DNA from 4 places in the Alishewanella sp. SMS8 genome. Region 1 is predicted to be linked to each of the others. Evidence: predicted binding sites of a transcription regulator. Region 1 holds the regulator's gene; each other region holds the start of a gene.
The links. Region 1 encodes sigma-54, which starts transcription at its own class of promoters, with help from an activator protein. Its sites were predicted from a motif close to GTTGGCACGNNNNTNGNNT; they were not measured.
Positions count from the first base shown of each region.

Region 2: ORJ01_RS06835 (DUF2884 family protein) is a predicted target of sigma-54. The motif match lies at 2,610-2,628, and genes of this name have one in related genera.
Region 3: ORJ01_RS10490 (FlgO family outer membrane protein) is a predicted target of sigma-54. The motif match lies at 3,039-3,057, and genes of this name have one in related genera.
Region 4: ORJ01_RS06360 (PEP-CTERM sorting domain-containing protein) is a predicted target of sigma-54. The motif match lies at 3,455-3,473, and genes of this name have one in related genera.

Region 1 is NZ_JAPJEA010000001.1:1,181,975-1,187,869, forward strand. It holds gene kdsC (3-deoxy-manno-octulosonate-8-phosphatase KdsC) at 1-280, shown strand, start outside; gene lptC (LPS export ABC transporter periplasmic protein LptC) at 277-831, shown strand; gene lptA (lipopolysaccharide transport periplasmic protein LptA) at 821-1,312, shown strand; gene lptB (LPS export ABC transporter ATP-binding protein) at 1,309-2,031, shown strand; gene ORJ01_RS05460 (RNA polymerase factor sigma-54) at 2,080-3,567, shown strand; gene hpf (ribosome hibernation promoting factor) at 3,593-3,880, shown strand; gene ptsN (PTS IIA-like nitrogen regulatory protein PtsN) at 3,887-4,360, shown strand; gene rapZ (RNase adapter RapZ) at 4,357-5,214, shown strand; gene ORJ01_RS05480 (HPr family phosphocarrier protein) at 5,204-5,479, shown strand; gene ORJ01_RS05485 (Na+/H+ antiporter subunit G) at 5,515-5,895, opposite strand, start outside.
Region 2 is NZ_JAPJEA010000001.1:1,492,668-1,498,562, reverse strand. It holds gene ORJ01_RS06850 (NfeD family protein) at 1-56, opposite strand, end outside; gene ORJ01_RS06845 (M20/M25/M40 family metallo-hydrolase) at 151-1,227, opposite strand; gene ORJ01_RS06840 (RidA family protein) at 1,308-1,655, opposite strand; gene ORJ01_RS06835 (DUF2884 family protein) at 1,789-2,571, opposite strand; gene ORJ01_RS06830 (assimilatory sulfite reductase (NADPH) flavoprotein subunit) at 2,858-4,663, shown strand; gene cysI (assimilatory sulfite reductase (NADPH) hemoprotein subunit) at 4,663-5,895, shown strand, end outside.
Region 3 is NZ_JAPJEA010000003.1:34,471-40,365, forward strand. It holds gene ptsP (phosphoenolpyruvate--protein phosphotransferase) at 1-1,019, shown strand, start outside; gene lgt (prolipoprotein diacylglyceryl transferase) at 1,092-1,904, shown strand; gene ORJ01_RS10485 (thymidylate synthase) at 1,901-2,749, shown strand; gene ORJ01_RS10490 (FlgO family outer membrane protein) at 3,089-3,709, shown strand; gene ORJ01_RS10495 (FlgO family outer membrane protein) at 3,706-4,365, shown strand; gene ORJ01_RS10500 (FlgO family outer membrane protein) at 4,442-5,137, shown strand; gene ORJ01_RS10505 (hypothetical protein) at 5,169-5,603, opposite strand; gene ORJ01_RS10510 (hypothetical protein) at 5,594-5,895, opposite strand, start outside.
Region 4 is NZ_JAPJEA010000001.1:1,376,009-1,381,903, forward strand. It holds gene ORJ01_RS06350 (M14 family zinc carboxypeptidase) at 1-2,320, shown strand, start outside; gene ORJ01_RS06355 (hypothetical protein) at 2,388-3,083, opposite strand; gene ORJ01_RS06360 (PEP-CTERM sorting domain-containing protein) at 3,509-4,243, shown strand; gene ORJ01_RS06365 (hypothetical protein) at 4,622-5,212, opposite strand; gene ORJ01_RS06370 (hypothetical protein) at 5,555-5,895, shown strand, end outside.

The sequences.
Region 1 (5,895 bases):
TCAAGGGCAAGAAAATAAAACAGCTGCATTTCAAGCGCTGCTCGCTGAACTGCAATTAGATGCCAGCCAAGTCGCTTATATCGGTGATGATTTGGCCGATTGGCAAGTCATGCAACATTGTGGCTTAGCCGTCGCGGTAAAAGATGCACATCCTTATTTGCAAAAGCACGCCCATTTAGCAACGTCATTACCTGGCGGCTTTGGTGCAGTGCGCGAATTATGCGATCTGTTACTGATTGCGCAACAGCGATTTTTACAATTTGATGGCAGCAGCTCATGAGAAAGTTTTTTGTGCTCATCGTCATGTTACTCGTGATAGTCGCGGGCTACCTGTGGTTGAATCCCAGCGTTGAGCAAGTGGATCTGCAAGTGGATCGAGAATTTCAACCGGATTACATTGCTGAAAATGTTACCTTGCGCATCTACGACAATGAGGGCTATATTGCCGATCACGTGCAGGCGCTGAAATTAGAGCATTTTGAACAGCTCGGCTTTACGCAGTTTGATCAACCGCGCTATACCCTGTTTAATAAAGCACATCAGCCTGCTTGGGAAATCAGTAGCTTACAAGGTGTCTGGTTTCCTGAAGATAAGATTATTTTGGAAAACCAAGTGGTTTTGCAAAACAAACAAACCCTAGGTTTAGTAGAACGCGTTGAAACGGCCTCATTACAACTGATGTTGCCTGAAAAAAGTATTCATACGCATGAAATCGTTCAGATCACCGGCGCCGGTTTTTTCATTAAAGGGCAAGGTATGCATGTCGATTTAACAAAAGAAACCATACAATTGCAAAAGCATTTAGAGACGGTATATTTCAATGAAAATTAATAGCTTAATGATTGTTTTGGCCTTTTTTTCTGCCGTTAGTTTGGCCGCCGAACCGGATCATAAACAGCCCATCTCGGTCGATGCAGATAAAACCTTAGCCTCATTAATTGACAGCATTGCCAGTTATGCCGATAACGTTGTCGTACGTCAGGGGTCCATGTTGATCAAAGCAGACAAACTTGAAGTCGACGCCAGTGCTGGTAAAGGTAAAGAGGTGTTTATTACAACAGGCTCACCGGCGACCTATTCACAAACTCTGCAAGGTGATCGTCCTGTAACCGCTCAAGCGAATGAGATCCGATTTGACCGTGCCAGCCGAATTTTAACGTTATCGGGTAATGCCGAAGTGATGCAAAGCGGTAGCTTAGTGCGCGGTGCCGTGATCCGTTACAACATTGAATTACAACAATTAAGTGCTGAAGGTGAGCAAAATCGTCGCGTTACCACGATTTTCACCCCAGAAAACAAGGACAATCCATGAAGTTAGTGGTCTCGCACCTCGCCAAAAGCTATAAAAGCCGGCAGGTAGTGAAAGATGTCAGCTTAGAGGTCAATGCAGGGCAAATCGTCGGTTTATTGGGCCCTAACGGTGCAGGTAAAACGACAACCTTTTACATGATTGTTGGCTTAGTTCCCTCGGATAAAGGCACCATTACCCTCAACGAGCAAGATATTACTTTTGCTCCGATCCACCAACGTGCCCGCGCCGGCATTGGTTATTTACCGCAAGAAAGCTCGATTTTTCGTAAATTGACTGTGCATGAAAACTTATTGGCCATTTTGCAAACCCGCAAAGATTTAAGCACGCAACGCCGCGCTGAAATTGCCGATGATTTATTAGAAGAATTTCATATCGGCCATATCCGCAACAGTTTAGGGATGGCGTTATCTGGTGGCGAGCGTCGTCGGGTTGAGATCGCGCGAGCATTAGCCGCTGATCCCGCTTTTATTTTATTAGACGAACCGTTCGCTGGCGTTGACCCGATTTCAGTACTTGATATCAAAAAAATCATTCAACACCTCGCCCAACGTGGCATTGGTGTTCTCATTACTGACCATAATGTGCGTGAAACGTTAGATGTTTGTGAAATCGCTTATATTGTCAGTCATGGCGAACTGATTGCAGCCGGTTCTCCGCAAGATGTTCTAGCAAATCAGCAGGTACGTGATGTATACCTAGGTGAGCAATTCAGGCTATAGTAAAGAAGATAGAACGCAACTGCGCATTCAGGAGAGAATTACAGGTACATGAAGCCCTCTTTGCAACTCCGCCTAGGACAACAGCTTACCATGACGCCACAACTGCAACAGGCGATACGCCTATTACAGTTGTCTACCATTGAGCTACAGCAAGAAATACAGGAAGCGTTAGACGCGAACCCGTTACTCGAAGGCGATGATGATTTCGAACGTCAGCCAGATGAGGTTGATCACAGTCTTGGCAATATCAATCGCGATACCCTTGACGATCCACGCAACAAAAACTCAGAGCAAAAAGACGCTGCCGATCGCGATACCAGCGATGATCTGAATCAACAAAACATCCAAGAAGATTTACCGCTAGATAATAACTGGGATGACTTAGTCAGTGCCGCCCCTGTTAGCAGTGGCAACATGCCTGATGACGATATGGTGTATCAGGGTGAAACCAGCGATACCCTGCAAGATTATTTACGTTGGCAAATGCAACTGACGCCCTTTTCTGAAATCGACCGGGCTATTGCTGAGATCATTATTGAAGCCATCGATGACAATGGTTTTTTAAGTATCAGCTGCGAAGAAATACTCGACTCACTGCAATCTAACGAGGTCGAGGCCGACGAAGTTGAAGCCGTGATTAAACGCATTCAATTATTTGATCCGGTCGGGGTTGGCGCGCGCTCGGTGCAAGAGTGTTTACTGGTGCAGTTACGGCAGTTTGAGCCAACTACCCCCTATTTAAATGATGCAAAACTCATTATTAGCAACTATACCGAATTTTTAGCAAATAGAGACTTTCGTTCTTTGATGCGCGTGACTAAACTCAAAGAAGAAGAGTTAAAGGAAGTCATGCAGTTGATCCACAGTTTAAATCCACGGCCGGGTGCTGATGTGATTAAACAAGAACAGCAGTATGTGATTCCTGATGTCACGGTGACAAAAGTAAAAGGTCGTTGGCAAGTCGAATTAAACGCTGACGCTATGCCCAAAATACGGATCAATCAGCAATATGCGGCGATGAGCAAAACCGCTAAAAATTCCGCTGATACGCAATTTATTCGTTCGCACTTGCAAGAAGCTAAATGGTTTTTAAAGAGCTTAGAAAGCCGAAACGATACTTTACTCAAAGTAGCCAATTGCATTGTGCAGCAACAACAAGCCTTTTTTGAGCATGGTGAAGAAGCCATGAAACCGATGGTATTGAATGATGTTGCAGAAATGGTCGGTATGCATGAGTCGACGATCTCACGCGTCACCACTCATAAATATATGCATACACCACGTGGAATTTTTGAACTTAAGTTCTTTTTCTCCAGTCATGTTAGTACAGAGAGTGGTGGTGAATGTTCTTCCACTGCCATTCGTGCTTTTATTAAAAAATTGGTGGCGGCAGAAAATCCGGCAAAACCGCTAAGTGACAGTAAAATGGCGGAGATTTTGTTAGAACAAGGGATAAACGTGGCTAGGCGAACTATCGCTAAATACCGCGAATCGTTGTTTATTCCGCCGTCAAATCAACGAAAGACCCTGCTGTAAGTGTCTTAACTAAAAGGAAGAGTCTATGCAAATCAATTTAACAGGCCGTCACGTCGAAATTACCGAAGCCTTAAAAGATTATGTCGAGAATAAATTTGCTAAGCTAGAGCGTCATTTCGAGAACATTAATAATGTACATGTCATCTTAAACGTGGAAAAATTACAACAGATTGCCGAAGCTAAAATCCATCTCACCGGTGGCGAAGTGTTTGCGGTGTCTGAGAACGAAAACATGTATGCTGCGATTGACCAGTTAATAGACAAACTCGATCGGCAGGTCATTAAACACAAAGAAAAACTGTCACGACACTAAGACATTATTATGAATTTAAACGCAATGTTAGCGGAGAACTGCACGAAAAGTGCAGTTCTATTTAACAGTAAAAAACGTATCCTCGAATATATCGCCGAACTGGCTCACCAGCAGCTTCCCGAACTATCTGAATACACGATTCTTGAAGCCTTAATGACCCGTGAAAAACTCGGTTCAACCGGCATCGGTGGCGGTATCGCCATTCCTCACGGCAAACTTGACTGCGTAACTCAACCGATTTTGGTGTTTGTGGTCAGTAAAGACCCTATCGCGTTTGATGCGATAGATAACCAAGCCGTCGATATTTTTTGCGCTATTTTAATACCCACTGAGCAATGCCAAACGCACCTAAGTACGTTATCCGGTATTGCCAAATTGTTGAGTCAGAAAGACTTAACCAAAAAAATCCGCCATGTCGAGTCAGATGAACAACTGTATCAGCTACTACTCGACTATAGCCAAAAAACAGGTGAGTCATGAAACTACTCGTCGTCAGTGGTCGCTCAGGCTCTGGCAAATCGGTTGCTCTAAGAGTCATGGAAGATCTCGGCTATTACTGCGTCGACAATCTCCCGGTTAATCTATTACCGACTCTGGCAACTGCAGTAATGGGCCAATATGAACGCGTTGCCGTGAGTATTGATGTGCGTAACTTACCGAGCGATCCCGATGAGTTATCAGACATTTTGTCGTATCTGCCGCGCAAGCTGGAACTGACGATTTTATATTTGGATGCGGATCACACCACGCTAATTAAGCGCTTTAGCGAAACGCGTCGCTTGCATCCGCTATCCCATCAAGCGATGTCGCTCGATGAAGCCATTTCACGTGAACAACAGTTATTAGATCCTATCTCTAGCCGCGCCGATTTATATATCGATACCACTGAGCTGAATGTGCATCAACTGGCCGAGCAATTACGTGAGCGGATCTTAGGCCAAAAGACCGGCCGTTTAGTGATACTCTTTGAATCCTTTGGTTTTAAATATGGTATTCCAAAGGATGCCGATTTTGTGTTCGATGCGCGGTTTTTACCCAACCCACATTGGGAGCCGGATCTGAAACCGCTCACAGGTTTAGATCAGCCAGTTAAAGATTACCTCGCCTCACAAGACGTGGTTGCAAAATATACGTGGCAGATCAATACCTTTATCGCCAGCTGGTTACCTCATCTCGAACGTAACAATCGCAGCTACTTAACGATAGCGATTGGTTGCACAGGTGGCCAGCATCGTTCAGTGTATATCGCACAAAGCCTAGCCGAAACCTACCGCAGCCAACGCGAAGATGTACAAATTCGCCATCGGGAATTAGTCAGACATCATGGCCGATAAGTTAGCTGCAACAGTCACGATTATTAATGCCCTAGGCCTACACGCACGTGCCGCAACCAAGCTAGTGCAGTTAAGCCAGCAATTTGATGCCAAAGTAGAATTAGTGCAAGAAGATGGTAAAACAGCAGATGCCGGCAGCGTACTGGCCTTGCTGATGATGGCCAGTAGTAAAGGTAAAACCCTTACAGTGACCACCGAAGGCCCTGACGCTGCTGAAGCATTAGACGCGATTACTTTATTAATTAATACCGGTTTTGGCGAATAGCGTAAAGCTTGTGCTTTACGCTATTGCTAGGTTTTTTAGGGTAAATTCGACTTAATATGCGAACGACTGCTGTTTTGTAATTGCCCTCGCTTGAGTTCTTGCTCACCTGTAGTCCGCGCAATCGCCTCAGTCTGATGATGCAGGGCAGCTTTAATGAGCATATGTGCACTGATTGGCGCGGTGATCAATAAGAAGATAGTAATCAACAATTCATGCACGCTGATCTCACCGGGTGCCGCACTAAAAAACAACATCGAGCCTAACAAAATACCGCCCATACCCAAGGTGGTCGCCTTTGTTGGCCCATGTAAGCGCATAAAAAAATCGGGCATCCGCGTTAAACCAATCGAACCAATTAACACAAAGCTGCCACCGAGTAATAAAAAGAAGGCAATTACCCATTCCATCCAATTTTG
Region 2 (5,895 bases), 310 kb from region 1:
AACTCTGTTAAAATCAGTACCACACCAATAATGATCCAAATCATTGCTGTACTCATTTTTTCCTCCTATTTTTACGGCCATTACGTAATGACATGGCTGCCCGAAAACGTTGTAGTAACTGTATATTTACATTTTATTATTAGCAAGTATTTACTCGATTTGCACTGTTAATTGTTGATCAAGGATTAATAAAAAATGCAGCACGGTTTCAACGACTTGATGATAAAACGCCAAATCTACTTTGTCGGCGGTGTCGCGCGGGCTGTGGTAATCGGGATGGTCGGCTACCCCAAAGTACATAAACGGCACCTGTTGCTGATGAAACACGCCGTGATCAGAGCTAAGAGTCCAATCTGCCGTGTTACCTGCCAGATACCAAGGGCGATCATGGGCGGGCAGTAATTTCACTGCGCTGCGAGTTTGTAACTGTTCAATTAGCGGTAATAGCCAAGGGTGATGATAAGTGCCAACGGCATACAATAATTGGTGGGTATCACGGCTTAACATATCAATATTAATGTTAAAGGCCAGATCGGCAGGTTGTAACAAGCCGGTTCGGAACAGCGCCACCGCACCTTGTAAGCCTTTTTCTTCACTGTCTAACGCAATAAACAACACCGGATGACGCAAAGGATGAGCCGTTAAATAGCGTGCCAGCTCAAGCATGGCGGCTACACCCGAGGCATTGTCATCGGCGCCAAAGTAAATATCGTCGCCGTGCATACCTAAGTGATCATAATGTGCGGTGATCACCAGTGGCTTAAGGTTAGCTTCGGTGCCGGGTAATAAACCGATAACATTTGCCGCATTATCTACGCCGGGGATAGTGGAAGACGCACCACGCAGCCAACGACGCCAAGAAAAATGTTCTGCCACGCTGTAAGGGTGCAAATAACCGTCGGTTCCAGCAGCGGTTAAACCGATTTCGGCAAATTGCTCGGCAATCCATAAACGGGCAGCAATACCACCTGGTGTGCCCGGTGCTCGACCTTGACGCTCAGCAGCGGCTAACCAGCTCAGGTCGGCCAGTAAACGATCGGGGTCTAAACGGTTTAAAGTGGGTTCAGCAACAAAGGTCGGTGTGATAACACGGATCCGTTCGGCTTCGCGTTCTGTGAGTTGATTAAGCCAAAAGGGCCAAGCCCATTGATACAATGCCCAGCCGAACAAGATGAAAATAGCGGGCAACCACAGTCGTTTTTTGTTTAGCAACGTCTTTACAGCCATGTGTCAATCGATCCTTAATACATTACAGCAGCGCAGTTTGCTGAGTGCAACAAGCCTGCTGCTCAGCGGTTAACTTCAGATTATTGTGCAGCGGTGATTTTAATTTCTATTTTCCAATGCGGATCCGCTAATTTTGCCGCTACCGTTGCCCGTGCTGGTGCACAGCCTGGGCTGAGCCATTGCTCCCATACTGCATTCATTGCCGCATAATCCGCAAAGTCAGTTAAATAAATAGTGGTATCAACCAGTTTATCCTTGCTGCTTTGACAGCGCGTTAACAAGGCATCAACTTGGCTTAATACGTTTTGGGTTTGCAGCGTAATATCATTACTGTCGGTGTCAGGCACCATGCCAGCACAAAATACTAAACCATTCACAATTACCGCTTCAGAATAACGACTAGCAGGATCAATACGTTGTATGCTCATAATCACTCCAAAAAAATAGTGCAGCAGGCATTGCTGCTTATTAAAGCTGAATTATGCAGGCTATTGTGCGGGATGGCAAAAAGGGCGTATGGCAACAGAGTTGCGTACGCCAAGCTCGCGGTTAGGATGGGGGTTATTCTGCTTTTGTGTTATGCAATGTCACCAGCGTAAAGGGCTGCATTGCCGGTAACTGTTGCTGTAATTGGCGCTCTAATTGCTGTAACTGTTCAAGCTCAGCACACAAGGTTGCGGCTTGCTCTTCTAGCGCTAGGGCTTTGCCTTGCATGTTTTGCTCGAGTTGCTCACCCATGGTTTCCATACGCTCGCCAAAAGCATTCATACGATCTTCAAATGAGCCACTACCACTTAACATGCTCTTGCCAACATGCATCAACATATTGCCCATCAGTTGCTGCACCATGTCTTCCATGGCCGCATCAAACTCTGGCCCAAAGGCTTGGTCTAGTTGCTCTAGCTTGCTGCCATTCAATAGCAAGGTATCGCCTTGTTGTCTTACCACTAAGTCTAAGCTTTGGCGAAGGTGTGCAAAAGCCGGTTGCAGTGCGCTTTGTTCCATGTCTGATTGGCCAGTTAACCCTGCAAACGTTTGCTCTAAGGCGGTGGTGGCTAACTGCAAAGCGTTGTTAACTAAATTCAGCGTACTGAAAGCTTGCTGGCGAACACTTTGCTGGTATTGCTGTAATAGCGCCGCAGTACTGGCATCGGTAGGGTGTAATTGCTCGGCAAGCCACAATTGGCCTGAGTTTGAAATACGCCACAGCGGCTGCTCTTCAGCTTGCAGGCTGACATCTTGCGCTGTAATGCGTAAATCATGCTTTAACGTTAAATGACAGTTTTCTGCTGCACTGAGTTGCCCAACAAAAAAGACACAGCAAATAAGTAATAAGGTTCTCATGATCAGTCCTTGGTTGTATTTCAATCACGCTGAGTAGTTTGCAAAGCCAATGCCAACTGCACATTATTGAATTTAATAGCTTTAATTTTTAAGGTGGCAGTTGTGACTGCTTAGTGTTGGCATGAAATACTATTTTTTGGCGAATTAGACCACATTGTTTCAAGGGGTTTTGGTCAGCATGAGTGGTTTTTAATTACTAATTGGCATAAAGAAGAGAGATCCATTCTTTTACCTGAATGACTTTAGCTGGCTAAAATAATCATCTAGATTTTTTGCAGGATATTTTATGCTTTTATCGTCTCTTGTTGCCCAAGCTAGCCCGTTGTCTGAGCAGCAAATTATTGAGTTGCAAGCTTTGCTGGTGAAATTGAATCCGATCCAACAAGCGTGGGTGAGTGGTTATTTAGCGGCCAGTGCCCAGTTAGCGGGGCAGACGTTAGCCGCACCCAGCGCCGCCACCAGTGCTGCCGCGCCAAGCTTAACGGTGTTGTTTGGCTCGCAAACGGGTAATGCCAAACATGTTGCAGAGGATATTGCAGCCGCAGCAACGGCCAAGGGGTTCGCGGTAAAAGTACAAGACTTGGCCGAGTATAAAAATACCAGCTTGAAAAATGAACGCTTGTTGGTGATGGTCACCTCAACTTATGGTGAGGGCGAACCGCCCGAAAATGCCATCAGTTTTTATAATTTTCTCTTTAGCAAGAAAGCGCCTGCGCTGCCTGAATTACGCTATGCCGTATTAGGCTTAGGCGATACCAGCTATGAATTCTTTTGTAAAACGGCGCAAGACTTTGATGAGCGTTTCGCGGCATTAGGCGCAAAAGCGCTGATTGCCCGTGCCGATTTAGATGTCGATTACGCTGAGCAAGCCGAGGAATGGCAACAGCAGCTGATAAAAGCACTGGAGCCCGAATTGGCTCAGGTAAGCAGTGCGGTAGCGGTGGATTTGACGAGTGTAGCTGCGCCAGCGGCAGTCAGTAGCTATAACAAGCAGCAACCCTTTAGTGCGGAATTGTATACCAACCAAAAAATCACAGGTCGAGACTCGACTAAAGATGTGCGGCATATCGAAATTTCTTTAGCCGGTTCAGGTTTAACTTATCAACCGGGTGATGCCTTAGGGGTCTATTTCCGTAATGATCCGTTGTTAGTGCGCGAGTTGTTATTGCTCACCGGCATTGCCAGTAATACGCCGGTGCAGTTATCCGAGTTGCAGCTACCGATAGCCGAGGCCTTGATTGAGCATCTAGAGCTAACGCAATCGTATCCGGGGTTTGTTAGTCGTTATGCCACGGCTATCGGCCATGCCGAATTACAAACCTTGGCGGCTGACAAAGTGGCGTTGCGACAGTATTTAGCCGATCGGCAAATTATCGACATCGTGCGTGATTACCCAGGTTTATTAAATGCCCAGCAATTGGTGGATGCGTTACGTAAGCAGCAGCCACGTTTGTATTCGATTGCCTCGTCTCAAGCTGAAGTGGAAGACGAAGTACATCTTACGGTGGGAGTGGTGCGTTATAACGCCTTTAACCTGCTGCATCTCGGTGGCGCATCAGGCTTTTTGGCTGAGCGCCTAGCGGAAGGTGAGCAGATTAAGGTATTTGTAGAGCAAAACAACAATTTCCGCTTACCCGAAAATGACGACACCCCGATCATCATGATTGGCCCCGGTACCGGTATAGCGCCGTTTCGCGCCTTTTTACAAGAGCGAGATGCCCGCGGTGCCAGCGGTAAAAACTGGTTGTTCTTTGGTAATCCGCATTTTACCCAAGATTTTCTCTATCAGGTTGAACTGCAAAACTATTTGAAACAAGGTTTGCTAAATAAATTAGACGTGGCCTTTAGCCGCGATACGGCTGAAAAAATTTATGTACAACATAAGTTAATGCAGCAAGCTGCGACAGTATGGCAGTGGTTAGAGCAGGGGGCGCATCTGTATATTTGTGGTGATGGCAATCGCATGGCGAAAGACGTACACCAAGCTTTGCTGAGCATCATTCAGCAACAGGGCGGCAAAGATGAAAAAGCGGCCCAACACTATTTAGACCAATTACGGGTTGCTAAGCGTTATCAGAAGGATGTGTATTAATGAGCCAATATCCAATCAAGCCAGAATTTGTCGCCCAGGGTAAGCTGTCTGACAACGAACGCTTAAAAGCCGAAAGTGAGCATTTACGCGGCACCATTACCACTGACTTAAAAGATGAAATCACCGGCGGTTTTACCGGCGATAACTTTATGCTGATCCGTTTTCATGGCATGTATCAGCAGGATGACCGCGATATCCGCGCTGAACGCGCGGCACAAAAATTAGAACCGCTGCACAATGTGATGCTGCGTGCGCGCATGCCAGGTGGCATTATTACGCCAACGCAGTGGCTGGCCATCGATAAGTTTGCAGCGGATAAAACGCTGTACGGCAGTATTCGTTTAACCACTCGGCAAACCTTTCAATTTCATGGTGTATTAAAGCCACACGTGAAACCGATGCACCAATTTTTAAGCAGTATCGGTATTGATTCCATTGCCACGGCCGGCGATGTAAACCGTAACGTGCTGTGTACCTCTAATCCGGTAGAAAGTGAGCTACATCAACAGGCCTATCAATGGGCGGTGCAGATCAGTGAGCATTTATTACCGAAAACTCGCGCGTATGCCGAAATTTGGTTAGATGAAGAAAAAGTCGAAACCACTGAAACCGAGCCGGTGTTAGGTGAACATTATTTACCGCGTAAATTTAAAACCACCGTGGTGATCCCACCGCATAACGACGTGGATTTACACGCCAATGATCTTAACTTTGTGGCCATTGCCGAGCAGGGCAAATTAATTGGTTTTAACGTGCTGGTTGGCGGTGGTTTAGCCATGACCTTTGGTGACACGGCAACCTATCCACGCCAAGCAGAGGAGCTGGGTTTTATTGGCCTTGAGCACGTATTAAAAGTGGCCGAGCATGTGGTTACGGTGCAGCGTGATTATGGTGATCGGGTGAACCGCAAAACAGCCAAAACCAAGTACACCATTGACCGCATCGGCTTAGATAACTTCCGCGCTGAAGTAGAGCAGCGCGTAGGTGTCCGTTTTGCGCCGGTGAAGCCTTATCAGTTTACCACCCGTGGTGATCGTTTCGGTTGGGTAGAAGGCATAGATGGTCAACATCACTTAACGCTGTTTATTGAAAATGGCCGGATCTTAGATTTTCCGAACAAACCGTTAAAAACCGGTTTAGCCAAAATTGCCCAGATCCATCAGGGCGATTTTCGGATGACCGCTAATCAAAACTTAATTGTTGCAGGGGTGCCGGCCAGTCAAAAAGCGCAA
Region 3 (5,895 bases), on a different contig from region 1:
TTATCACTGAAGACGTTGCGCTAAATGCACGTTATATGGAAGAAATTAGTTTACCATCGGCTTCAAAATGTGGTGAGCAATTTAAGTTTATGGTGAACTCGGGGTTAGCCGTTGAGTTAGAAAATGTCCACGCCCAATACACGGATGGCGTAGGGCTTTATCGCACAGAATTTCCGTTTATCATTCGTGACCAATTTCCGACAGAACAAGACCAAGTCGATTTATATGCGCAAGTGCTAGGCAGTTATCCCGGTAAAACCGTCGTTATGCGCACGCTCGATGTCGGTGGGGATAAAGCACTGCCTTATTTTAGTATTATTGAAGAGAACCCCTTTTTGGGGTGGCGCGGTATCCGATTAACCCTAGACCATCCAGAGATTTTCTTGGTGCAAATTCGCGCCATGATCCGCGCTAATATCGACCATGATAATTTGCATATTTTACTACCGATGATTTGCGATTTGCACGAGGTGGATGAAGCCATTCGTTTGGTGAAGCAAGCTTGTTTTGAGTTAAGTGATGAGTTAGAAATCACTTTACCGCTGCCAAAAATTGGCGTGATGATTGAAGTGCCCTCAACCTTGTATTTGTTGCCAGAGCTTGCGGCAAAAGTTGATTTTTGCTCGGTGGGTACTAACGATTTAACCCAATATTTGTTAGCTGTTGATCGCAACAATGCACGAGTAGCGAATTTGTATGATGCCTTGCATCCGTCGGTACTACGTGCGTTATACCGTTTAGGGCAAGATGCTCAGGCGCTCCACTTTCCTATTAGTATTTGTGGTGAGTTGGGTGGCGAGCCCGCCGGGGTGTTGTTACTGGCTGCGATGGGCTTTCGGCGCTTTAGTATGAACAGCAGTAATTTAGCGCGCATAAAATGGTTGTTACGGCGGGTTGAGTTGGCCGAATTACAGCAACTACTCACAGAGGTGCTGCAGTGCCATTCACCCAAACAAATACGAGCAGAAGTGCAACGCTTTTTAGAGCAAAAACAGTTGTTAACTAAGCTTAGAGCCTAAATATCCCAGCCTGATAATCTAATTTCATTGTAAAGTCACTGCCACTGCAGTCGTCAGTAATTAAGGAAGTTTATGACAAGTTCGGCAATACCCTTTCCTAATCTCGATCCGGTTTTACTCGATCTAGGGCTGGTAAAAATTCATTGGTACGGCATGATGTATTTGTTAGCCTTTGGTTTAGCCTATTGGCTGGCGAATCGTGCTGCAGCTAAACCGGGTTCAGGTTGGAACAGCGAACAGGTTAGTGATCTGTTGTTTTACGGTTTTGTGGGGGTGCTGTTAGGCGGTCGTGTTGGCTATATTTTATTTTATAATTTTGCCACTGTGCTCAACGATCCCTTGTATTTATTTCGGATCTGGGAAGGCGGCATGTCATTCCATGGCGGTTTAATCGGTGTACTCACTGCGATGGCCTTGTTTGCACGTAAGTATCAAAAAGCTTACCTAGCGCTGGGCGATTTTGTGGCGCCATTGGTACCACTGGGCTTAGCGGCTGGGCGAATTGGTAACTTTATCAATGGCGAATTGTGGGGCCGTACTACTGATGTGCCTTGGGCGATGGTTTTTCCGGGCGCGGGTGCGTTGGGCCGACACCCATCGCAGCTTTACCAAGTGGCGTTAGAGGGCCTATTACTATTTATTGTTATTCTAATTGTGCGACGCTTGCGTCCACCGGTTGGTGTGGTCGGTGGGGTCTTTTTGTTAGGTTATGGTTTGGCACGTTTTACCGTTGAATTCTTCCGTGAGCCTGATGCACATCTGGGCTTATTATCACTTGGCATGACCATGGGGCAATGGCTTTGCTTACCCATGATGTTAGCCGGCATCGGGATTATGGTGTTTTCGTTCAAGCAAGGCAGAGCGTCAGGAGTGAGTAGCCAATGAAGCAGTATTTAAAACTTTGTCAGCGCATTATTGATGAAGGGGTTTGGGTTGATAACCAACGCACGGGTACTCGCTGCTTAACGGTGATCAATGCTGATCTTGAATACAATGTCGCTGCGAATGAGTTTCCGTTATTAACCACGCGTAAAAGTTACTATAAAGCCGCCATCGCCGAATTATTAGGTTATCTTCGTGGTTATGACAATGCTGCGCAGTTTCGCGAACTGGGCTGTAACACCTGGAATGCGAATGCCAACGAAAATGCAGCGTGGTTAAATAATCCCGCCCGCAAAGGGGTTGATGATTTAGGCCGTGTTTATGGCGTGCAAGGGCGTGGCTGGCAGAAGCCTGATGGCTCGCGCTTAGATCAGTTACAAAAACTCGTTCACAACTTATCGCAAGGGATTGATGATCGTGGCGAAATTTTGACTTTTTATAACCCAGGTGAGTTTGAATTAGGCTGCTTACGGCCATGTATGCACACGCATACCTTCAGTTTACTTGGTGATACTTTATCACTGACTTCTTACCAGCGCAGCTGTGATGTGCCTCTGGGTCTGAACTTTAATCAAGTACAATGCTTTGTGTTATTGGCTTTAATCGCGCAAATTACCGGGCATAAGCCTGGCAAGGTTTATCATAAAATCGTTAATGCGCATATTTACGAAAATCAGTTACCATTATTAAAACAGCAGCTACTCCGTGAGCCGTTCCCGCTGCCGAAATTACACCTTAACCCCAATATCAAAACACTCGCCGATATTGAGCAATGGGTCACTCCTGATGACTTTACCTTAGAAGGTTATCAATCGCATCCAGCCATTAAATACCCGTTCAGTGTTTAATTGCTAAACCTTGCTGCGGCTTTGGCGATAGTAGGCAAACAGCATAACGCTGTGCATTGACAGCGTTATGCATAATGCCGAGCAGTTGAGTATTTAGCATAACGCGATTTGCTTAACTAACTTAACTTGGCGTAATGCTGAGTTATTTTTTAGTCAAAGTCTGTAGGGTGCGGCAATAACATCTCGTCGTCTTAAATCACACCTAGCGATAGTCGCAATTTCACACTTATTGTCAACAAGCTCTGGTATTTCGTTTAAAACACCTTAGCGTCAAGATCCCAGCTAAAATTCTGGCGTGGTTTTTGCTTTAAAACAGTATTCGACCAGGATGAGGTGATCATGAAATATCTTCTTGCCAGCGCAATATTGTTGCTGCTTTGTGGCTGCGCGCAAAAAGCAGAGCCTGAACCCACTGTCAAAATGCCATTACGGCAAGTTTCTGCCGTTGGTTTGAGTGCACGGCCACTAGATTTTTACACGCATCGTTTAGCACAAACACTGTTTGCGTCGATCAGTAGTGAGCACTTTCGTAGCCCGTTGGCGGTCAGCAGTTTTCTACCGACACGACAACTGAGCCTGGCGCAATTAAGTGAGCAAGAAATTGATTTAGCGAATCAACTTGCTGAAAGTATGCTTAGCGAAGCGGTGCAACGAGGTTTTGTCGCTGTAGATCTGCGCTTACGCCAAGAATTGTTATTGCAAACCGATCATGAGCAAGCGCTATCTCGGCAGATATCGGCGTTACGCCAACAGCATGGTGCCAGAGCATTATTAACCGGCACCTATACCGTGCAAGAAGATGGTTTAGTGGTTAATGTACGTTTGATTGAGCTGGATAATCAACAAGTGATCGCCGCTGCCACCGATTTTGTGCCACACAATGTGATGTGGAGCCCAGATAAAATACAAAAACGCGGTAATTATTTATTCCGTAGTGATCGGATCGGAGAGAAACCATGAGAGCTTTTGTTATCAGTTTAGTTGTCCTTAGCTTAACCGCTTGCGTGCAACAGCCTAGCCAGCAGCCGAAAATTGTGCCAGAGAATGCGGTGACGATGCGGGGAGAACTGGCTCGAGAGCAGCGCATTGCCAACCAACAAGCCTTTGAACCGCAATCGGTCACACAACACTATCGGCAAACCCCCGTGGTAACGCTGGATAATTATGCGCGTAATTTAGTACAAGAGTTGATGACTAATCACCATAATGCCGATGAGAATGCGATGGTGGCGGTAACCGATTTGGCGTTTATTGATACCGATTTACAGCAAGGTTCTGTGTTTACCAATCATCTTAGCGAAGCGATTATTTACGATTTGCATTTGTTTGGTGTGCCGGTATTAGATTATAAAGTCACAGATTATATTCGAGTTACCCCGCAAGGAGACTTCGTACTCAGCCGTGATTTTAACGAGCTTTCTGCAGAGTTACCGATTAAATATGTTGTTACCGGCACTGCCACGCTGCATCAAGCTGGCATTATGCTCAATGCGCGTTTAATTCAAATTGATAGCAAAAGAGTGATCTCTGCGGCGCGAACCTTTGTGCCTGCAGCAGTCTATAATGCCATTTTGCAGCAGCATGGCGATGCCACATTAAAATTAAAGCAGGGTTAACCCCTTTGGCGCTAAAGAAAGACTTGCATGGGTCGATAAAGAACTGACATGCTATGTCAGTTTTTAGGAGAACGCCATGATAAAGAAGAACCTGCTGCTGCTCAGTTGGGCAGCGCTGTTGCTGGGCTGCCAAACGCATCATCAAAGTCAGCAAGCTTACATACCTTGCGATACCAGTGGTCATTGTAATTCTGAGGTGCGTGCGCCATCTCATGGTGCAGCGCAAAGCAATACGATTCGACCTGAGCCGTCAGCTAAAGCAATGAATACTGATCGGCAGCAAGGCTGGTCAGTACCTTATCAATATGTCACCAGTTTACAATCGAATAAGCAGCTCAACGACTATGTAGCGCAAATGGCAATGCAGCTGGTTGAGAACTTTCATTATTTCCCAACAGAATCTCGCATCGCGGTCGCCTCTTTTGTCGATTTAGATGGTGAGTTAAATCGGACTAATATCGTTGGCAATCAGTTAGCAGAAGGCTTTATTCACCAACTGCAGCAATTTGGTTTACAAGTAGTCGATTTTAAAACCACGCGCGATATCCAAATTACCCGCAATGGCGATTTTGTATTTAGCCGTGATCACGCAAAACTCGATATGATGCAGCAAATTGATTTTGTCTTATCGGGTACGATGATCTTCACACCACGCGGTATCATGGTGAACGCCCGCATCATCAATTTTCACAGCAAGGTCGTAGCCGCCAGTTCGCAATTGCTCGTTCCACACTTTGTCATCAGCTCGCTTTATCCGGGCATTACCCGTTAAACACTGCCAGCCTCGAGGGCTGGCGATGTTATCACTCTGTTTTCTCTATCGACAAACTGGCATCTGCGTCTTGCTGCGGTGTGGCTAAGGCGGCTTGGTCCGCAGTCAGCGGCATGGCACGTGATTGCTGGTTAATCTGATATAAACGCTCAGTATTGGTTAGATCTTGCGAGTTTGTAATGCTAGCAATGGTTTCGCGATCGGCTAAGAAACTGCGGATATCCGCTAAGATCTCCTGCATTTCTTCAGGGTTATCCTGCATTTCTAAAATATGCCGAGGATTTTCAACATTTTTAGCGCCGCTATCGGCAAAGGTGCTGGTCATAATACGTGAGCTAATGAACCAAGGCGTAAGTGATGAGCGCATCATATAGCTTTCAGAAGAGGTGGAGTCACAGATCCCTTTACCAGTGGTTAACTTACTCTCGGTATAGGTGCCTTCTGATACTATTACAATTACGGACATGGCCCCATAATTGTAACCGTCAAATTCCCCTGTTTATCATAAAAATGCCATTTACATAGTTCTTGAGACTGAGATAAAGGATCCGGTCGTGGAAAATTAGGGTTTCCACCAGTAGGGACATCAGCAATGCCAATGCTAGATCCACCGCCAGCTCCAGTTGGTGCATAAGCTTCGCTTGAATGGAGATTATCTTGAAGTGCAATTATCGCACAAGCACTCAATGACAGACTAAACGTGCTATCCTCAAGCAGGTCTTGAAGTGATAAATTTGACGTTACTCTTGTAAATTCTT
Region 4 (5,895 bases), 190 kb from region 1:
CTTAAACAAAGCCTCTGCAGATGCGCTAATTAATAGCTTACCCGCCAGTGTGTGGCTTGCCGGCGGCGTGCATGGTAACGAAATTAGCCCACCGGAAGCGCTGATGGGCCTAGCTTATCATTTACTCGCAGACCAAAGCGCTCAAACCCAAGCCATCTTGACCAATACCCTCGTGTATATCGAGCCTATGCAAAACCCGGATGGCCGCAACCGCTTTGTTAGCCGTTATTACGCCACAGTCGGTATCGCGCACTCCGCAGATCGTTTCTCAGCAGAGCAAAACGAACCTTGGCCAAATGGCCGCACCAATCATTATCTGTTTGATATGAACCGCGATTGGATCTCGCTGACCCAACCTGAAATCAAAAATCAGGTAAGAGTGTTACAGCAGATGTTTCCGCTGATCTTTGTCGATTCGCATGAAATGGGCGGCGATCAAAGTTTTTACTTCAGCCCAGAAGCAGAACCTTACAACCCACTGGTCACCGGTGCACAGCGTGAAAGCTTAGATTGGTTAGGGCAAAACAACGCCAAATGGTTTGATCAGCTTGGCTATGATTATTTTACTCGGGAAATTTTTGATGCCATGTATCCTGGCTACGGTGCCAGCTGGCCACTGTACTATGGCGGCATCGCCACAACCTACGAAATGGGATCAGCTCGCGGCCATAACTATCGCCGTACCGATGGCAGCATTTTAACGTATGCCGATGGCGTACAACGTAACTTTATCGCTTATATGTCTACGCTTGAAACCGCCAGTAAGCGCGCCAAAGACCTATTACAGCGCTTTTACAGCTATCGGCAAACATCGCTCACTCAGGGTGAGAAAGATGGCATCCGCAGCTATATTTTCCCTGCCACCCGTGATGCCGCTGGCCACCAAAAATTAATGGGCGTGCTCACCCAACACGGCATTACCGTTAACCAAGCCACGGCCGATTTTCGGGCTTGTGGTAACAGTTATCAGCAAGGCGCTTACGTGGTTAATGCCGCGCAGCCAACTTATCAGTTAATTCGCAATCTGCTAGATGACGACGTCAAAATGGCTGAAGCCTTTATTGCTCGCCAGCAAGACCGTCGCTCGAAAAACCTGCCTGATGAAATTTATGATGTCACGGCATGGTCATTACCGTTGATGTATAACCTGGAAGTAAACCGTTGTAACCGCGCGGTAGACGTTGCCAACACAATCGTGGGCCCAGAGACCACCTTAGCCGGTAAAGTCACGAATACCGATGCCAGTTATGGCTTCATTGTACCTTGGGGTGACATGGCAGCCGCACGCTTGTTAAGCCACGCACTGCAGCAAGGTTTAACGGTTAAAAGCAGTGACTTGCCATTTACGCACAGCAATGGCGTGCGCTACCCCGCCGGCAGTTTAATTTTAAGCCATGCCGACAACCCACAGTTAGCCACTAAAATTCAACAACTTGCTCAAAGCAGCGGCGCTCATGTTACCGGTATTAATAGCAGCTGGATTAAAGATGGGCCAAATTTTGGTTCAGGCAATGTGCAGAACATCCCTAATGCTAGAGTGGCCCTGTTATGGGATGAACCGGCGAACCCATTAAGTGCCGGTAGCGCGCGTTTTGTCTTAGAAAAAGGCATTGATTACCCGGTAACGGCTATTCGCCCGGCACAACTGTTACGTGCTGAACTGCGCCATTACGACGTACTGATCTTGCCAGCAAGCCAAGGCAATTATAATCAAGCTTTGGGGGCGCAAGCTCAACAAAAAATTCACGACTTTGTTAGTCGCGGCGGTGTGTTAGTGGCGCTGGGTAATGCAACCGATTGGTTGATCCAAGGTGATAAGCCGCTGTTGAATAGCAAGCGGGAATTTAAAGTCAGTGAGCAAAAGAAACCTGAAGCTGAAGCGCAAGTCGCCGGTATGCTACTAGAAAACCGTGAACTGTATCAGCAGCGCTTAGAAGCATTTCAAGCGCAGCCTGATAGCGTGTCTGGATTTTTAGCGCGAGCCGAAGTAGACCAAGATCATTGGCTAACCGCCGGTGTACCCGCGAATGTGAATAGCATCTTTGTTGGCAATTATATCTATCAGCCACTAACGCTGGCACATGGTCGCAATGTACTGACTTTCGCATCACCGGAAAAGCTTGTTGCTGGGGGTTTTGTTTGGGAAGAAAATCGCCAGCAAATTGCGCATAAACCGTTGTTAATGGTGCAAGCGCAAGGTCGTGGCCAGGTTATTGCGTTTACCCAAGAGCCTAATTTCCGCGCCTATGTCGACGGCATGCACCTGTTGTATATCAACGCGGTATTCCGCGGTGCGGCGCACGCCACTCCACTGCGTTAATGCTTTAAACGTTTCATGATTCGCTTAAAAGCGGCAGGCTGGAAAACCTGCCGCTTTTTTTGGCCCGCTACTCGGTGTATTGCTTTACCACGCGTGCTGCCAGTGCGGTATTTTCTAATTTCAAGTTCACCTCTTGTTTTAAGATGATCTGCCCCTGCACGTTTGAATCGGCACTGATGGTTAAGGTTGCCGGTTTATGCTTATCCTTACCAAACCAGCTAAACCAACTTTTGCGGGCAGTGCGCTCGGCATAAACCAGATCGCCCTGCACTACTGAGCCTGCCAGCAAACTAACATTACCGTTTAACGTCGTTAGATTTCCAGCGATTTGGCTGCCTTCAATTTTCAAAGTGCCATTTACCGTACTAACATCGCCCGCTACGGTACTGCTGTTGATCACCATGTCGCCATTCACCGTACTCAGTTCGCCCATCACCTTGCTACCTGAGGCCAGTTTAATACTGCCATTTACTGTTGAGGTCTCTCCGGTAACCTGCGCTCGCTCTGCCAAAGTAATGCTACCATTTACCGTAGACGCCGATTTTACCTGGCTATCTTCCGCTACATTGATACTGCCATTCACGGTGCTCACCTCACCCGCTACGCTGCCGGCGGCCACTTTAATACTGCCATTCACTTTGGAAATATCTTCCGCATTTTGCGTGGCAGTTTCTGCCGCCTCCGCGGAAAAAGGCATAACACCGCCAACATAACAGGCAGCTAAAGTAAGGCTAACAGCCAGGGTTAAGGTGCTCAGTTTCATAAATAGTGCTCACAAGTAATTACGTTATATGGAACATTGCAAAAATACAGCCAACTTAATAAGTCTATAAATAACAGCATTTTAAAAAATCGCACTGAAACTAAGTTAGTCGTTTTCACTAAAAAATAGTCGAGAAATTTACGTTCAGCGAATTAATTCGCTCTTTTTTGGCGCATCAGCTGAGGCAAAATGTCACCTTGCGTTGAAACACTTTTTTTCGCAAAAAGAAAGTGTCGCGATAAAAAATTAAAGTAATAGTATCCTCTAACTTAGTTTTCCATTTCAAACTAATGAATACGCTACACCGTCAGAAAAATTTACACATTAAATTGATGTTTAAAATATTACTCAATAAAAACAATGACATGAAATTTGGCGCGAAAAATGCTTAAAAAACTTGCAATTTTTACTTAATGGAATAAATTATGAGACTAATCAAATATTTAATTGCAGCTATTGCTATATCAGGTTCTGCTGCAAGCAACGCAGCAATAATCACAGTACAAGGATCTAATGTTTTAAATAATGGTGTAACTATGTCAGTTACTGAAGCAAGGTCTGCTTGGGAAGCTCTATTATTTTCGCATACATTAGACACTATTATCGGCGCAACTGGCACAGGTGCGAACGGTATTACAACCACGGCAGGTAATGTGTATAAAAATATAGGTAACGGAAGTAATATTAGCATTTCAAACTCTAGCGCTCTTGGTAGTGGACCAGCGATAGGCGGGTCTAGAAATGGCGCATCAAGAATTAGTTTTGATGTCTTTTTTACAAGCCCAGTAAATGCAGTAGCTTTTGATGTTTATGATAATGATGGTGGTGGTATGCAGTTAATATTAACTGATGCTAACACTGGTTTAGAAACCCTCTTCGATTTCAACTCTACAAAAGGGTCCGGCCATCGTGAATTCTTTGGCGTGGTTTTTGAACCAACAACTTTTGTCTCTAGCTTAAGAGTCGGCGGAACAGATCCTGGTGGTAGCACTATTTGGGATAATTTTTCATTTGGTATCGGCCAACAAGCTGTTGATTCCTGTACTTTGAACCCTAGCCAACCACAATGTACTAACGTTGGTGTTTCTGAACCTGTATCACTAGCATTATTTGGCTTCGGACTAGCAGGTTTAGCTCTAAGACGCAGAATCAAAAAGTAAAACATTCATATTACTGGTGCATTTTGCTTAAAACGCACCAGTAATTATTAATAGTTAACCAATTTTTAGGTATTCCCACAACTACTGTGCAGATATGTCATACGGATATATTAATATTAAACGTCATAGTTCCGAATTCAGTACACTATCTCTTTAAAATTTTTTTATGGAAACTTATTTAATCGCTTGCCCCTATTAAACGACACCGCTGTATCAAGCCAAATCAATATAAAATCTAAGCCATTTTTTGCAATAATCTAACATCATTAAATGAATGTAAAAAATATTACTAACACTATTAGAATCAGAGTGTAGCAACTTCACGCTCACACTTAAATTGAATGTACAAACGCACTGCAATACAGATTAAAACGGCTTTTAATTGCTATTTTGCAATGGCGCCTGCCAGCCTTTCGCTACTTTAGCCGCACATACCGGATTACCTTCAGCAACCAGTGACTCGGCAAAAAACCATTCTTTAAATACTTGCCACTCATCATTGATGGGGCTTTGGCACTTACCATTCGCCTGCTCAGCAAATACTGCATCACTACATTGCGGCGTGTTATCCAATTTGCCGTGATAAGCATACGCATAGACGACCTGACAATGGCTACTGACGTAGGTACGAAACACCACTAACCAACCTTGCTGATAACGCACCACACTAAAACTGGGAATATTGTGTTTTACCGCAGTCGCAATAATCTCAGGGGCTTGCACGTCCTTTAACAGCGTTAACTCACCGTTTTGGCGCTGGCGAATTTGAATAGTCTCGCCCCGTCGCCAGGCAAAGCCATCATACTCGGTTTCATCTGCCGCCTGAGTTAGCGCAGTTAACCCCGTAACATCGCGCTTCACTTCTTGGCGGATAGTGCGCTCTACTTGCGCCGCTTCAGAAAGGGTTTGCATTTTATCGCAGGCCACTAATAGCCCTAACATGAATATAACTAACGCAGTTTTACGCACATTGTTCACCTTAATTTAATCGCACAGACATTATTGGCATAGCTGCCCTGTTTTTAACCATTAAACCATACTAGCGATTATTTATCAGGCTGTGCGGGCCAGCCAGCAAACTGGCATAAAGCCAGTTTCCGCAGATATAAAGGGGTTATGAGTGAATATGGACGCTAAGTATCTAGCGGTTAATCTCTAATCTCAAACATTTACCATAAAAAATACATTCACTTTCACCTTATTAAGTCAGCGCCATGCTAGGCTTATCTAAAACAAATCATCATCGCGCCTTAGAAGTAGCGCTTTGCTAACTCTTGCAGCGCCAAGCAGCAAATCAAATAGAGGTCAGTCATGAAATTCGCCATTTTTCCTACCATCGTTATTGCGCTACTCTCTGCTTGTACCTCACCGGTATTCGATGCCGGACGCAGCGAAACCGTGTTACCACTCAGCAGAGCGTGGATCGATGGCCGAGTCGTCGAGTACATCACAACCGACATCTCTGATTTGGCAATGGCTCAAATGATGGGAGCAAACCATGTACCTAAACTTGCCTCAGCAATCAACATGCCCAGAGGCTCTTCTATTGTAGAACGCGTATACAAATTTCCTAACGAAGAACAAATCAGCGTTTTTCAGTCTGCACCGGATCCGGTTGGTGCCGAGAACAAAGACCGCAGTTACAGCCCACT